Regions from separate parts of the Bradyrhizobium sp. 521_C7_N1_3 genome, predicted to be linked through region 2. Evidence: riboswitches for the same ligand, from Rfam matches in the RefSeq annotation. Region 2 holds a riboswitch; the other holds the start of a gene.
What was found. Region 2 has a riboswitch for cobalamin ahead of AB7008_RS18875 (energy-coupling factor ABC transporter permease). Riboswitches for the same ligand answer to the same signal wherever they lie in the genome.
Positions count from the first base shown of each region.

Region 1 (7,387 bases), 1.8 Mb from region 2:
GACCGGACTCTCGTCTCGTAGCCCGGATGGAGCGCAGCGCAATCCGGGAAAGCTGCGCATGCCGGGCGGGCAGCCCCGGATTTCGCTTCGCTCCATCCAGGATACCAGTCAGCCACTCAGGCCGACATTGCGCCCTTGCGCCCGAACGGATCGACCAGGCGGACGATCTCGCAGGCCGCGACGAGGCCGGCGAGCCAGACGGCGCTGGTCAGCCCGATGCGCGTCACGATGGCCGCAGTGAACGCGCCCTCTCCGCCCAGGAACGGCGTCGCGGCGAGCAGCGCGAGCTCGTAGGCGGCGTAGGCGGCGACGAGCGCGATGGCCAGCATCAGCGGCGTGCGGCCCTGCGGCAGCAGGCGGAGGACGGTCGATGCCGTTGCGGTCGACAGCAACGCAGCCGCGCCGATCACAAAGCCCCAAGCGATGGTGCTGCCGTCAATGGGATAATGCAGGACGCCGAAGCCGATGGTCTGGTTCACGAGCCAGGCGCCGGTGACGACGAGCAGCGCCGGACGCATCGGCAGCATCGCGGCGGCGACGACGGCGAACGCCGCAAACGGCGTCGCGCAGGCAAGCGCGAGGCTCGCGAGCGCGCATGACACGGTCAGCAGCGCAAAGCAGAACATCGGCGCAAGGCGCGAGGCGACCGGATGAAGGCGGAAACGATCGGCGTGGGGCGGCAGGATGGTGACAGTCATGGAACGATCTCCTTGTGGGATTTGTAGCACATTTTTGACGTCTGACTCAGTGAAGAGCCTCCATGGGATCTTCAGTCTCGGCTGGATCGCGCCGGTCGTAGGCGGCAAGCCAGGCGGCGAGTGTCACGGTGTGCGGCTCCATGGCCGCCAATTGGCGCAAGGCCACGCGAACGGTGGCGCGCGCCGTGCGATCGGATGGAAGCGTCACCGTCTCAGGTCCCCGCCCCTCCGCGACCGCCTCGACCACGGCCCTCTTGCACGCCATTAGCTCCGGCAGCCCATAGAGTTCGAGCAGCGCCTGGAAGGCTGCGTGATGATCCGGCCGGAAAGCGCGCTTGCGGCCGAGCTGATCGCGCAGCGGATGGGCCGGATAGAGATGCGCGCAGGGGATCCATCCCTCGGGCAGCGGCTCGGTGGCGGCATGGGTACGGCCATGCGCGAGCAGCTTTGGCAGGACGTGGGTGTGCGGGCCGTCAGGGCTTCGCCCGCCCGGCGGCGGGATCGGCTGGAATACCTCGGCGCGCCCGATGCGGCTGATGAAGACGCGGTGCGGATTGGCAGCCAGAATGATCCGCATGGCGTCGCTTTCGGGCGCGAACACGGATTGGCCCGTGCGGCTCCTGAGTGCGGCAATGGCGTCGGCATCGCTGACGCGGATGCAGGCGTCGATCTGCAACGCTCCGAGGCCAAGGTCGAACAGGATGCCGCTGCGATCCCTCCTCTGGAGCGACTCGATATCCGGGCCGAGCTCGGTCAGCACGGTACGACCACTCATGACGCTCGCTTCATGCGGAAGACACAGCGCGATGCGGTGGCTCCAGCTCTCCGTGGTCGGCGATTCCGACGCGATCAGGCGCAGATCCGGGTGGGAGACAACGCGTATCCCACCCTTCTGCGCCACGACGCTGATCCGGTTGCGCGACTGCTCGATATCGAAGGCTTCGCCGGGCTCGCGCGTGAACTCGGCAATGGCACCGAACGTGCCGACGCTCCAGCCGGCCTCAGCGTCGGCAAGCTGGCTTGCGATCAGGTCCATGAGCGGATCGGCCGTCGTCATGAGGCTTCTCTCCCTCGCTATCTGACGTCGTAATTCGCCAGGCGAATGCCGCCATAGACGCCCAGTGCCGGCTGCAGAAAGCCGGTCGGATTTTGATAGTGCACATTGGCGAGATTATCGACCCGGCCAAACACCTTCACCTGGTCGGTGACCAGATATTCGGCTGCGACGTTGACGATGGTGTAGGCCGAAGCCAGCAGACGCGGAATGCTGAAGTCACGGTTGCCATCGACGAAACTCCCGACGTGCAACACGGTTGCGGACAATGTGAGCGGGTCGATCGGATTCCAGATGACATTCGCGCTCCACTTCTCCTTCGGACGCCTCAGCAGCTCCAGTCCCGCTGTCACATCGACCGCGCGGGTAAAAGTGTAGTCGGCACGAACGCGAAGCCGGTCGGTGATCGCCGCCGCGACGAAGCTCTCCGTGCCCTCCGTGATCGCCTTGCCGATATTGGTGTTGGTGCTCGTGAATGTCACGGGATCGAACGTGCTCTGGATCAGGTCCGTGATGTTGTTGCGGAAGTAGGTCGACCCGAAGCGAACGCGATCGCCAAACAAGGGTTGCTCGAAGCCCGCGTCGTATCCGACGCTTTCCTCGGGCCTGAGGTTGGGATTTGCAAAGAAGAAGAACGCGGGAAAGCTCACGTAAAGCTGGTTGAGCGTCGGCGCCTTGAACCCCGTGCCGTAGCTTCCCTTGAACTTCGTATCCGTGACCGGCACGATCACGGCAGACGCCAGACGAAAGGTCGGATGCTCTCCAAACCGCTCGTTGTCGTCCTGCCGGACGTTGGCCGTGAAGAAGACGCGATCCCGGAACTGGGACTGCAGCTCCATATAGCCGGCCTTGTTGACGTTTTGCGCCGAGAGCATCGCCGTTTGCAGTGTTTCGGTCTCATGCTCCGCGCCAAGGATGACATTGCTGTTGGGCGCGAGCTGGGTCGTGGTGTGCCAATCATACTTGACGCGGTCGCCGGTCGTGATCGTGGCCATCGCGTTGCCGGGCGAGATGTTGTAGTTCCAGTGGTTGGTGTAGTTGACGCCGAAATAGCTCGTCATCCGGTCGTCGAGAGCAGACCAGACCGCCTCCCCGCGCGTGAAGAGCTGGTGCACCGTCTGCGTGCTTTGCGCGGCCGCGGGAAAGCTCGCGAATGTGACGAGATCGAAGGTGTCTCCGGTAAAGCGGAGGGTGGCGTCAGTGTACCGCGCCACGCCGTTGAGCGTCAGGCGTTCGCTCAATTCGGCGCCAAGCTTCGTCGAATAAGTCATGTTGTCGTAGTTGTTGCCGATCGCCTTCTGCCCCGGCGGCAGCAATTCGACCGGCGTCACCGGCACGTCGTTCGCGTGGAAATGCGCAACGTTGAAGGCATAGTTGAAGTGGTCCTGTGAACCGCTCAGGCCTGCGGTTTGATTGAACGTTCCGAACGAGCCTCCCTCGACCGAGCCGGTCGCGCGGGCGGGACCGTCGCCCTTCTTCGTCACGATGGAGATCACGCCCCCCAGCGCGTCTGCGCCGTAGAGACCGCCCTGCGGACCGCGCAGGACTTCGATCTGCTGAATATCGGAGGTGAGCAACTGGCCGAAATCAAACGAACGGTTCGGGTTGCCGGGATCGCTGACGTCGATGCCGTCGATCAGGACCTTGGTGTGGTTGGAATTCGTTCCGCGCATGAAGATCGACGTCTGTCCGCCGGGACCGCCGGTCTGCACGAGGTTCAAGCCAGGAACCACGCTCAGCGCATCGGATGCGGTCCGGCGCTGATCGCGCTCGATGTCTCTGGCGGTCAGAACCGTCACCGAGCTCGCAACCAGATTGGTCGGCGTGACAACGCCCGTCGGGCTGACGACGACCGTCGGAAACAGGTTGGCCGCGGATACCCCGGCAACCGGGGGCGACGCCGGCACCAGCTCGGGCTTAGGGACCCGAGCGAAGCGCCGCTCGGGCTTGTCGGGCGCAAGCCGCGCGACTTGCGGCTTGGCCGCACGCGCGGTCGGCGCGACCTCGACCGGCGGCAGCAGATCGGGCGATGCCGATTGCTGGGCCTGGGCAATGGACAGATCGAGCGAAGACAGGGAAACGAGCACGACAAGGCCGGCGCGGAAGCGCCTGGCGGCAAAGACAATACGGGACACTCTTGTAACCTCGGTATGACGTCAGTGGCACGTCACAGCGAACGATGTTTCACGGCGGAGCGTTCGATTGCTCCGGTGAAGCTAATGTCTGTACTCCCCGACCGACATCTTCGCGTGTGACCACGGCTGACGGCAGGTCTCCTGGCTCGCGGGTCGTTACCTTACGTCGCCTTCCCAGGACCGAGATTCCCAGTGGCATATGACGAAAGATTCACCGCTTACAGTTGCGGGGGCAGCCGTGGCGTTGAGAATATCCCGGTATCGGGAAAATCTCGCACCACGTTCCCTTTTGATCTCCGTGAGGAGAACCGTCACCGGCCAATCTAGGGGGCGGGCAAGCGGAGAGTCAATCGGCCGGTTGCATCACGGTCAAAGCACCGCACCGGAGATTGAGCCGGCGCAATCAGGCCGGCTCCCGTTCCGAATGCGTCCTGATCACCGCCCGCTCGCCGGCATCGACGAGCTGGCCGATGCCGGTGCGGCCCGTGAGCGCGCAGCGGATGATGTTCTCGGCAACGGACCTGCGAAAGCAATGGTCCTCACCGATTGGGCGATTGCGGCAGACCCGATCCAGCGCCAGCTTCATGTTGATCCGGGTGCGGGTGTCGAAATGCTCGCTGATCATTCGCAGGGCCTCGATGCGTTGATGTCGGAGCGGAAACGCGTCGGCCTAGGCCGGGTTCCAAAAACGGACCGCGCAAGGTGTTGCGCAGAGCTGATTGCGCCCAATCTCTTGGTTCTGTGACAGGCGGGTTACGCCCGCCCTCTTGGCCGCTGGGCCTGAGCCCAGGCCGCGCCGACGTCGCGCAGCGGGGCGTCGCTGCGCCGGATCGGGGTCAGCTCACCGGAGGCCGAGATGATGGCGGTCTCCTCGCGGCGACAGCGCGGGCATACGAAGCGGACCTCGTGCGGCGACGAAGACCAGCTCGAACGTTTGACGTTGGCCGCCATCGGCCATGCATCGCAATGCGAGCACGACACCAGGAACCGACCGGGATCGAGCATACCCATTCCATAGGACTCCGCGTCCTGCCTGCCCCTTCAATGACTGACCCATGTGAATCGTTCCGGTGCCCGAGCACCGTCCCCCCTAGCTCCAGGCAGCGCCGCCGCTCAGTGGGCGCCCTTGAGGGTGCATGACGTGGTGCAGGTGACGGTGTTGCCGTGGTCGCACGCCTTGCAGGCGGCAACGCACTGGTTCATGTCGCGGGGATTGTAGGAGCTGTAGCTCCGCATCGCACAGACCGGGGTCGAGCCGGTGATGTCCTGCTCCTGATTGCAGGCGGCCATCATGAGCGCGAAGATGAGGACTGCAACAAGGCGCATGGGATTGCCCTGGTAGGGAGCGGCAAAGCGACGTCGGCGAGGTGCGCTGCACAGCAACGGATCTCGGCATTCCCACCGCGAGCAATCATGGATCGCGACGCCCGCATCCCGGAAGATGCGCGCCAAACATTAAGAACGGCTTGCGGTCGGCGTCAGGCCGCGGCTTTGGTCGCGATCACCTTCCGCATATCAACCGCCAACTGACGGTATTGCTCCGAGAGTTTCAGATAGAACTCGCGCTTGGTGCTGTCGGTCGCGAGCTTGGCGATCAGCTCGCATTCGGCGGTGAGCGTCTCGAACCGTTCCAGCCTGTCCTGAAGTTCTGTCATCGGCGTGTCCCCATCAAACGCCTCAAGGGACGACTAACCTAAGCCCGGGAATTAGGTCACTGCGAACATCGTTATCAAGTAGAAGCGTTTTTTCCGGCAAGGGCGGTGCCGGCCCGGCACGGACGACTATTTCTGCTCGAGCCGCCATGCGCCGTCCCAATTGGCGTCCGGCGGATTGGCCTCGAACTGCGCGATGCGGCCGAGCAGCGTGCGCGAGGGACCGTCGCCGGGCACGGCTTCGAGCGCCGTGTTGAAGGCGGCGCGAGCCTCGTCGAAGCGCCGGGCGCGATAGGCGGCGAGGCCTTCGGCATAATGCGTGCGCAGGCTCTGCTGCGGGACGCTGAGCCCGTGCGCCTTGCTCATCACCTCGAAAATGGCTTGTGGCGCACTCTGCCCGGCCACCGCGAGACGATCGATCTCGCGCAGCTCGCAGCTCGAGCCGATCGCGTCCGCACTGGCCTGCGAGATCAGGATGCGGGTGCCGTAGGTCTTGTTGACGGCCTCCAGCCGTGAAGCCAGGTTCACAGCGTCGCCCATCACGGTGAAGCTCATCATCAGCTCGGAGCCGATGCTGCCGGTCAGGACCTCGCCGGTGGCGATGCCGATCCGCAGATCGCACGGCGCCGGCATGGCGCGGATGCCGAGCAGGTCCGGCAACTGCTTCTGGAGCGCGGGCACCTGATCGGCCATGTCGATGGCGGCGAAGCAGGCGAGCAGCGCCGGCTCGTCCTCCTCGATGAAGGGAGGCCCCCAATAGGCCATGATGGCATCGCCGATATACTTGTCGATGACGCCGCGATTGTTCCTGATGGGACCGGACATCACCGTGAAATAGTGGTTCATCACCTTGACGAGGCCGCGCGGGGTCATGCCTTCGCTCATCGAGGTGAAGCCGCTCATGTCGCAGAACATGATGGTCATCACCCGGCGCTGGCCGTCGATGGCGACCTCCGGCCGGTCGATCAGCCCCTGCACCACCTTGGGATCGATGTAGCGGCCAAAGGTCTCGCGGATGCGCTCATTGTGCCTGAGTTGCTCGACCATGCGGTTGAAGGCGGCGGCCAGTTCGCCGATCTCGTCCTGGGTCGAGACCGTGATCGGCCTGTCGAAGCGACCGGCCTCGACCTCGCGGGTACCGGCGAGCAGCAGGCGCACCGGCCGCGTGATGCCGCTCGAGACCAGCAACGCAAAGGCAAATCCGACCACCGCTGCGAGGATGGTGACGATGCCGGAGATGATGATCGCCTTCCGCTGTTGGCCGACCACGGTCGACGTCGAGGCATAGACCTGCTTGAGCATGTCGGCACGAATGCCGTCGATCCTCTGGTTGAACTGGTCGCGCAGCGCGTCGAGATGCTCCAGCGTGCCGCGCGCCTCAGGCATCTGCTTGGCATCGATCTGCTTGAGGAGCTTGGCGTGCGCCTCGTTCATGCCCTGGCGCAGCTCTGTGACGGCGGTCTCGATACGGGTGTCGATCCGCGCCAGCGCGGCATTGTCCGAGGGCGTCCTGGAATCGTCGATGATCGCGTTGATGTGGCTGCGCGCGTCCGAGGTCTCCGCCTCGATCTTGCGGTCGGCCTCGTCGAACTCTTTCAGCCGTGCAGCGTACGCCTCCTCGTCCGGGGCTTCCTGCATCTTCATCATGACCATGCGCCGCAGCGCCACCGACCGCTCCAGCGAGCGGATATTGGCGCGCGCCAGATCGCCATAGGCCGGGATGTAGCGGTTGGTCAGCTCGTCCAGGAGGACGCCGACCTGGCTCGACATCACCATCGAAAGAATCGAGGTGACCAGCATCAGGACGATCAATCCGAGGGCGATCCCGACGATCTTGCGCCTGATCGA
Region 1 covers NZ_CP197232.1:5,909,067-5,916,453, forward strand. The annotation lists gene AB7008_RS27515 (hypothetical protein) at 117-698, opposite strand; gene AB7008_RS27520 (DUF6925 family protein) at 745-1,755, opposite strand; gene AB7008_RS27525 (TonB-dependent receptor plug domain-containing protein) at 1,773-3,887, opposite strand; cobalamin riboswitch at 4,002-4,215, opposite strand; gene AB7008_RS27530 (hypothetical protein) at 4,291-4,512, opposite strand; gene AB7008_RS27535 (hypothetical protein) at 4,641-4,898, opposite strand; gene AB7008_RS27540 (hypothetical protein) at 5,001-5,213, opposite strand; gene AB7008_RS27545 (hypothetical protein) at 5,366-5,542, opposite strand; gene AB7008_RS27550 (adenylate/guanylate cyclase domain-containing protein) at 5,669-7,387, opposite strand, start outside.
Region 1: it holds a riboswitch for cobalamin, as region 2 does, so the genes downstream of both, AB7008_RS27525 (TonB-dependent receptor plug domain-containing protein) here and AB7008_RS18875 (energy-coupling factor ABC transporter permease) in region 2, are expected to answer to the same signal.

Region 2 (7,387 bases):
GCGCTTCGTGGTCGATCCGTTGTCACTGACCCGGATCGACCGGCTCGCCACGGGCTGGCGCGTCGTCGCGGTCAATCAGCGCGCGGCTTGAGCCGGGTCAGGCCGGGCGATCCGGCACGTTGGCCTGCGCGAAGGTCGCCATGCCGTTGTGAAGGCTGCACGCGAGCCGCACCAGCGGCAGCGCGATGGCCGCACCCGATCCTTCGCCAAGCCTGAGATCGAGGCTGATCAACGGCTGCACGTTCAGCGCACGCAGCACCAGCCGATGCCCCTGCTCCGCCGATTGATGCGACGGCAGCAGGAATGGCTGGCACGACGGGTTCAGCCGCACCGCGGCCAGCGCGGCCACCGATACGATGAAGCCATCGATCAACACGGGAATGCGGGCTTGCGCAGCCGCAATGATGGCGCCGCAGATCGCCGCGATTTCGAGGCCGCCGACGCCGCACAGGATCTTTTCCGGCGAAGCGCCCGCAACGCCATGCCGCGCGATCGCAGCGTCGATCACGCCCGCCTTGTGCGCGCGGCCGGCCGCGTCGACGCCGGTACCGCTGCCCGCGATCTCCTCGGCACTGATGCCAAGCAGGCTCGCCGCAATCGCCGCCGACGTCGTGGTATTGCCGATGCCCATCTCGCCGAAGATCAGGAGATCGGGCCTGCCTGCGTCTGCGCGCGCGACTGCGCGCTGACCGCATTCGAAGGCGAATGCCAGCTCCGCGGGGGTGAGCGCGGCTTCCACGCTGAAGTCGCGCGTGCCCTGGCGCGGCTTGTCGGTGACGATTCCTGCCATCGCCTCCTGCGCCAGCGTGCCGGCGTCCACGACCTCAAGGTTTGAGCCAAGCTCACGCGCCAGCACCGAGATCGCGGCACCGCCCGAGGCAAAATTCGCCATCATCGCGATGGTCACTCCTTGCGGATAGGCCGACACGCCCTGCGCGACGATGCCGTGATCACCGGCGAAGACGATGATCGGCACCCGCGCAGCGCGCGGCTGCTCGGTCGCCTGCAGGCCCGCGAGCTCGACCGCAAGCTGCTCCAGCCGGCCGAGCGCGCCGGCCGGTTTTGTGAGTTGCGCCTGACGCGCGAGCGCCGCGTCGCGATGGACGGCGGAGACATCGGGGCATTTCCGGGTGACCCAATCGGGGAGCATGCTGCCTCGCTTACGGCCTGCGCTTGAGAATGTAGCTGTCCATGATCCAGCCATGCCGTTCGCGCGCATCCTGTCGCGCAGCGACGATGTGCGGGCCGATCTCGGCCAGAGCGCCCGACATCACGATCTGATCGGGCATGCCGAGATAGGCGCCCCACCAGATGTGCAGTCCCGCCGGATCGAGCGACTGGAATGCCGTGCCGCCGTCGAGCATCACCACCACGGTGTCGACGCCCTGCGGCCAGCCGCCTTCGCGCAAGCGGCGCCCCGTCGTAACCAGGAAGGGCTCGCCGATGTCGTTGAGCGGCAGCGCATGCGCCGCGCACAACGCCTGGATCGAGGTGATGCCGGGCACGACCTCGATATCAGGCAAGGGATCGAGCCGGCGCGCAATGCGCAGCGAGGAATCATACAGTGAGGGATCGCCCCAGATCAGCAGCGCGACCTTGCCGTCATCACCGAGCTGGCTCGCGATCGTCTGCGACCAGGCCGCGGCCACGGCGTCGTGCCAATCGTCCACGCCCTTGTGATAGTCCGCTTCACCGGCATCGCGCACGGGAAGGTCGAACTCGGCAATGCGCGTCGTTTGATTGGTGAGCACATCCGCGCAGATCGTCCGCCTGAGATCTGCGAGATCGGACTTCGCCGTCCCCTTGCGCGGGATCAGGATGAGATCGGCCGCGTTGATGGCTTGAACGGCGGCGCGTGTGAGCTGCTCCGGATCGCCGCAACCGATGCCTATCAGGGAGAGCGTGAGCATCGCGCGTGCAGGGGCGGCCGTGACGGCCGCCCCCTTTGTCTCTTAAGCCGCGTTGTGCAGGCGCGGCGTGACGAGGCCGGGCGCGGTGACGCCGCGCAGCGATTTCGCCAGCGCCAGCACGGCGAGATCGGCCAGCGGCTCGATCACGATGACGAGTGCGTAGGAGGCCGCGAAGGTCGCGATATTGACGAGGTTGGTCGCACCGAAGCCCGAGCCATAGAGCGCCCAGAACGCGACCCAGGCGATGACCCCGGCCTGATACGTGGTCGACAGCGCCAGCGCCTGGCGATAGCTGAGATCGACATAGGCGGTGTTGCGGGCAATGATCCGCGTGGCGATCGCCTGGATCGCGAACAGCGGCACCAGCAGCGTGGTGACGTTCATGCCGTATTGCGGCAGGTCGGGTGGCTCGAAGAACACGCCCTGGAACAGCAGGCCGAACGCGAGGCCGAAGGCCGCAGGCGCTGCCCCAAACAGCAGGAACAAGGTCGAGCCGAGGATGAAGTGCACCTCGGAGACGCCGACCGGGAAATGCGGCAGGATCTCGAAGAAGACGAACACGAGGCCCGTGGTGGCGAGCGTCCGCGCCGCGAACGACGTGATGCCCTGCTCGCGCACGGTCTCGACCGCGAGCTTCAGCGCAACGCCGCCGACGGCGATGCCGGTTGCGTAACTCAACACGAGCTTGGCGCCCGATACGACTCCGGGTTCGATATGCATGGTTCAGTTCCTTCCTGCCGTCACACCCGACGGCCTTGGCCACAAAACATGCACGGCCGGTCTCCTGGCTCGCGGTTCACTGGGGTTCTCCGGCCTTCCCGGGCCTCGCGGCCCAGTGGCTGATCGGAGCCCCTCACCGCTTACAGTCGCGGGGGCGGCTGGGGTTTTGGGCGGCGCAACTGTCCGCCCACCCCCATTCCCGATTATGCTCCGGCGGTTTGCGCCGCCTCGAGCACCATGCGTCTCCTGTGTGCCCCTTTCGCCAGCCGGGCGTCAAGGGGCGAAGGGCGGCCGGGACGGTCATGACGGATAATCGCCCGCCAGCGCGCCGAACAGGATCACGGCGGCCGTCGAGGCAGCGCCGCCCCGCGCAAGCTGTTCGGCCAGCTCGGCAATGGTGGTGCGGACCAGCCGCTCGTCGGGACGGCCGAGGGATTCGGCGAACAGGGCCGGAGTGCTCGGGGTGAGGCCGTGCTCGATCAATTTTGCGACAAGCGCCGGAAAGGTGCGCCGGCCCATATAGACCACGGTGGTCGCTTCGGGATCCGCCAGCGCCGCCCAGTTCAAATTCTGCGGCAGGTCGCCGGTCACATCGGCCCCGGTCACGAACTGCACCCGGCGCGAGGTGTGGCGCCGGGTCAGGGGAATGCCGGCTTGCGCGGCGGCGACACAGGCCGAGGTGATTCCGGGAATGATCTCGTAGCCGATGCCGGCTTCGCGCAGCGCCTCCAGCTCCTCCTCGAGCCGGCCAAAGATGCCGGCATCGCCCGATTTCAGCCGCACCACGCGGACGCCGGCCGCGGCATAGTCGACCAGCAGGCGGTTGACGTGGTGCTGCTTGGTGGAGGGCCGCCCTGCCCGCTTCCCGACCGCGACGAGATTGGCGCCGGGCCGGGCCAGATCGAGGATCGCGCCCGAGGCGAGGTCGTCGTAGAGCACGACATCGGCATCGCGCAGCCGCGCGGCGCCCTTGACCGTGAGGAGCTCGGGGTCGCCAGGGCCTGCCGAGATGAAGGTGACAAAACCGCTCACCGGTCCTCCGCGATCAGATGGAAGAACGTGCCGGTGGCTTGTCCCCGGCGCGAGCCCGTCTCGGCGATGACCGCGCCTGTTGCATCGTGCACGACCGCGAGCGGCGTATCCGGCTGCGCGACAATCGTCGAATAGTGGAACTCGTGGCCGCGCAGGCGCGCGCCGACCTGATGCCCCGGCATCGGCGCGGCGAGCGCAGCGAGACGATAGCCGAGATGCATGCGGCGCTTGGCAAAGCTCGTCTCCAGCCCGAGCAGGCCCGTCATCTCATGACGGATGCCGTCGGCATCGGTCAGAGCGGTTCCCAGCACCATATAGCCTCCGCATTCGCCGTGCACCGGCCGTGTGTCCGCGAAGGCGCGCAAGCCGCCGCGAAAGCGGGCGTTGGCCGCGATCTTCCCCGCGTGCAGCTCGGGATAGCCGCCGGGCAGCCAGCAGACATCGGCGCTCGCGTCAGGCGCTTCATCGGCAAGCGGCGAGAAGATCGAGATCTCGGCGCCGGCCGCGCGCCAGGCTTCCAGCATGTGCGGATAGATGAAGGAGAACGCGGCATCGCGGGCCAACGCAATGCGCTGCCCGGGCGGCGTCACATTCATGCCGTTTGCCGCCGGTTGCGGCGACCAGCTTGCTGCCGATCCCAGCACCGCATCGAGATCGACGTGTTCGGCGACGAAGCGCGCGGCCTCGTCGATCAGCTTGCCGATCTCGGCCTGCTCCTCGGCCTGCACGAGGCCGAGATGCCGCTTCGGCAGGCTGATCTCGGCATGGCGCGGCAGCGCGCCGAACACGGCGATGCCGGCGTCGTTGAGTGCACGCCGCACGAGATCTTCATGACGTTGGCTGGCGACGCGGTTGAGCACGACGCCGGCGAGGCGCACGCCGGCGCGATAGTCGCGAAGGCCTGCGGCGATCGCCGCCGCGGTCTGGGCCTGTCCGGAGGGATCGATCACCAGCAGCACCGGCCAGCCCAGCATCTCCGCAATGTCGGCGGTGGCGCCGGTGCCTGAGACGCCGCGCGCGGCGACGCCGTCGAACAGGCCCATCGAGCCCTCCGCGAGCACGACATCGGCATCAGTGCCGCGACCGACAAGATGCGCAATCGTCCCGCGATCCATCGCCCAGCTATCGACGTTGACGGAAGCGCGCCCCGTCGCAGCGGCATGGAAAGCGGGATCGATATAGTCGGGCCCGCTCTTGAAACACTGCACGTTCAGTCCGCGATTGCGCCAGGCGCGCGCCAGCGCCAGCGTCAGCGTGGTCTTGCCGACGCCGGAGGCCGGCGCGGAGATGACGAGCCCTGCCGGCATCACGATGCCTCCGGAAAGCGCGGATCGGCGCCGACCGGCCGATAGCGGCGGTCGTAGTCGACGGCATAGAGGCGGCTCTCGTCGAAATCCGCCGCGCCAAGGGTCTTGCCGACCAGGATCAGCGCGGTGCGCTCCATCTCGGTGCCGACGGCGGCATCGAGTGTCGCCAGGGTGGCGCGGACGATGCGCTGGTCCGGCCAGCTCGCGCGCCAGACGATCGCAACCGGGCAATCCGCGCCGTAATGCGGCGTCAGCTCGGCGACGACCTTGTCGAGCAGATGGATCGACAGATGGATCGCGAGCACCGCACCGGTGGCGGCAAACGCCGCGAGCTTTTCGCCCTCAGGCATCGCGCTGGCGCGGCCCGGCGTGCGCGTCAGCACGACTGACTGGGCGAGACCGGGGAGCGTCAGCTCAGTCTCGAGTGCAGCTGCTGCAGCCGAAAACGACGGAACACCTGGCGTGACCGTGTAGGGAATACCGAGCGCGCGCAGCCGGCGAAGCTGCTCGCCCATCGCCGACCAGATCGCGAGATCGCCGGAATGCAAGCGGGCAACATCCTTGCCGGCGGCATGCGCGGCGGCGATCTCCGCGACGATCTCGTCGAGCGATAGTGGCGCGGTGTTGACGATGCGCGCGCCGGGCGGGCAATGCGCCAGCACGCCCTCGGGCACCAGCGAGCCCGCATAGAGGCAGACCGGACAGGCTGCGATCAGGTCGCGTCCGCGCAACGTCAGCAAATCCGGAGCGCCCGGTCCTGCACCGATGAAGTGCACCGTCATGGGCCGTCTCCTTCCGCGATCGCGGCGGTCGCGGTGCGATCCCGCGAAACCGCCCGCGTCGCAATCAATCGCGCGCGAGGGCCAGCGGCAACGAGCGCCGCGGCTTCGGCGACCGAGCCCGTGCCGAACTTTTCCGCGACGAGCTCCGATTGCGTCGGCGTCTCGATGCCGGCCAGCATGTCCGCCGGAACCGGCTTGATCGGTACGCCGCATTCACGCGCGAGCTGCTTCAGCGGCTCCGCATCGGCCTTGTCGCTGACAGTCGCGACCGCTGCGAGGCCTTCGAAACCACCGGCCGCCAGCAGCGCCTCGCGCAGCGAAGCCAGCGTGACATCCTTCTTGAATCCGAGTCCGGCGACTTTCATCGAACCGCACTCCATTGCACCACGGGCCGCGACGCTTCCCAGGACCGGTAGCGGCCGAGCGGCGCAGCATGGGCAATCTCGATCCGCATCAATTCGCCGCCGTGGCGCTGGTGCAGTTCGCCAAGCAGCGCTTCCGTCTCCAGCGTCACTGCATGCGCGACGAGCCGCGCACCCGGCGCGAGCCGTGACCAGATGGCATCGAACATCGCGATATCGAGACCGCCACCGATGAAGACCGCGACCGGCGCTTCCAGCGCAGCAAAAGCTTCCGGCGCGCTCCCCGTGATGACGGTGATCCGATGCGCCAATCCGAACGCTGCAGCATTGCTGCGGATATTCGCGGCACGATCCTCGCGCGCCTCGATGGCGGTCGCCGTCCCGCCGCACAGCGCCCATTCCACTGAGATCGAGCCAGAACCCGCGCCGATATCCCACAGCCGCTCGCCGGGACGCGGCGCCAGCGCCGAGAGCGCCAGCGCGCGCACCGGCCGCTTGGTGATCTGGCCGTCGTGAGCAAAGAGATCGTCTGACAGGCCGGAGCTGCGGGGAATGCCTTGCCCGCCCCTCGCCTCGACCGCGACTGCGACCAGGTTCTCGGCGAGACCGCCCGCAAAGCTGTCGGCATGATGCTCAGCGATGCTTTCGCGCGACCCGCCGAGCGCGGCGAGAGTCCAGAACGCCGAGGCCCCCCATCCGCGCTCGCTCAGCCATTTGGCGAGCTCACCGGCCGCCTTGCCGTCACGCACAAGGCAAATGATGCGCGCACCTCGCACCAGATGCGGCACGAGACGCTCGAACGGCGCGGCGTGAAGACCAAGACAGGCAATGGCTTCGAGGCGCCAGCCGAGCCGAGCGGCGGCAAGCGAGAAGGTCGATGGCGCCGAATGCGCGATCCACTCGTTGGCGTCGAGCTTCTCGGCGAGACTTGCACCCGCGCCGTACCAGAACGGATCGCCGGAGGCGAGCACCACCGTGGGCCGGCCGCGGCAGCTCAGCACGATGCCTGCATCGAACGGCACCGGCCACGGGCGACCGCGCCCCCCCACATCAGCAAGCGCGAGATGACGCTCGCCACCAAAAACAGTTTCTGCCTTGGCAAGCGCCTTTCGGCTTGCCTCGGACAGCCCGGCGAGGCCATCTTCGCCGATACCGATGATGGTCAGCCAGGGATCAGCCATGACGCGCGCCCTCATTCTGGGCGGAACCGCCGATGCGAGCTTGCTCGCCGCGGAAATCGCACGCGCGCGCATCGACGCCGTGTATTCCTATGG
Region 2 covers NZ_CP197232.1:4,112,334-4,119,720, reverse strand. The annotation lists gene AB7008_RS18890 (histidine phosphatase family protein) at 1-91, shown strand, start outside; gene cobT (nicotinate-nucleotide--dimethylbenzimidazole phosphoribosyltransferase) at 98-1,150, opposite strand; gene cobF (precorrin-6A synthase (deacetylating)) at 1,161-1,910, opposite strand; gene AB7008_RS18875 (energy-coupling factor ABC transporter permease) at 1,953-2,630, opposite strand; cobalamin riboswitch at 2,668-2,885, opposite strand; gene cobA (uroporphyrinogen-III C-methyltransferase) at 2,931-3,662, opposite strand; gene AB7008_RS18865 (cobyrinate a,c-diamide synthase) at 3,659-4,969, opposite strand; gene cobM (precorrin-4 C(11)-methyltransferase) at 4,969-5,751, opposite strand; gene AB7008_RS18855 (cobalamin biosynthesis protein) at 5,748-6,116, opposite strand; gene cbiE (precorrin-6y C5,15-methyltransferase (decarboxylating) subunit CbiE) at 6,113-7,294, opposite strand; gene AB7008_RS18845 (cobalt-precorrin-6A reductase) at 7,293-7,387, shown strand, end outside.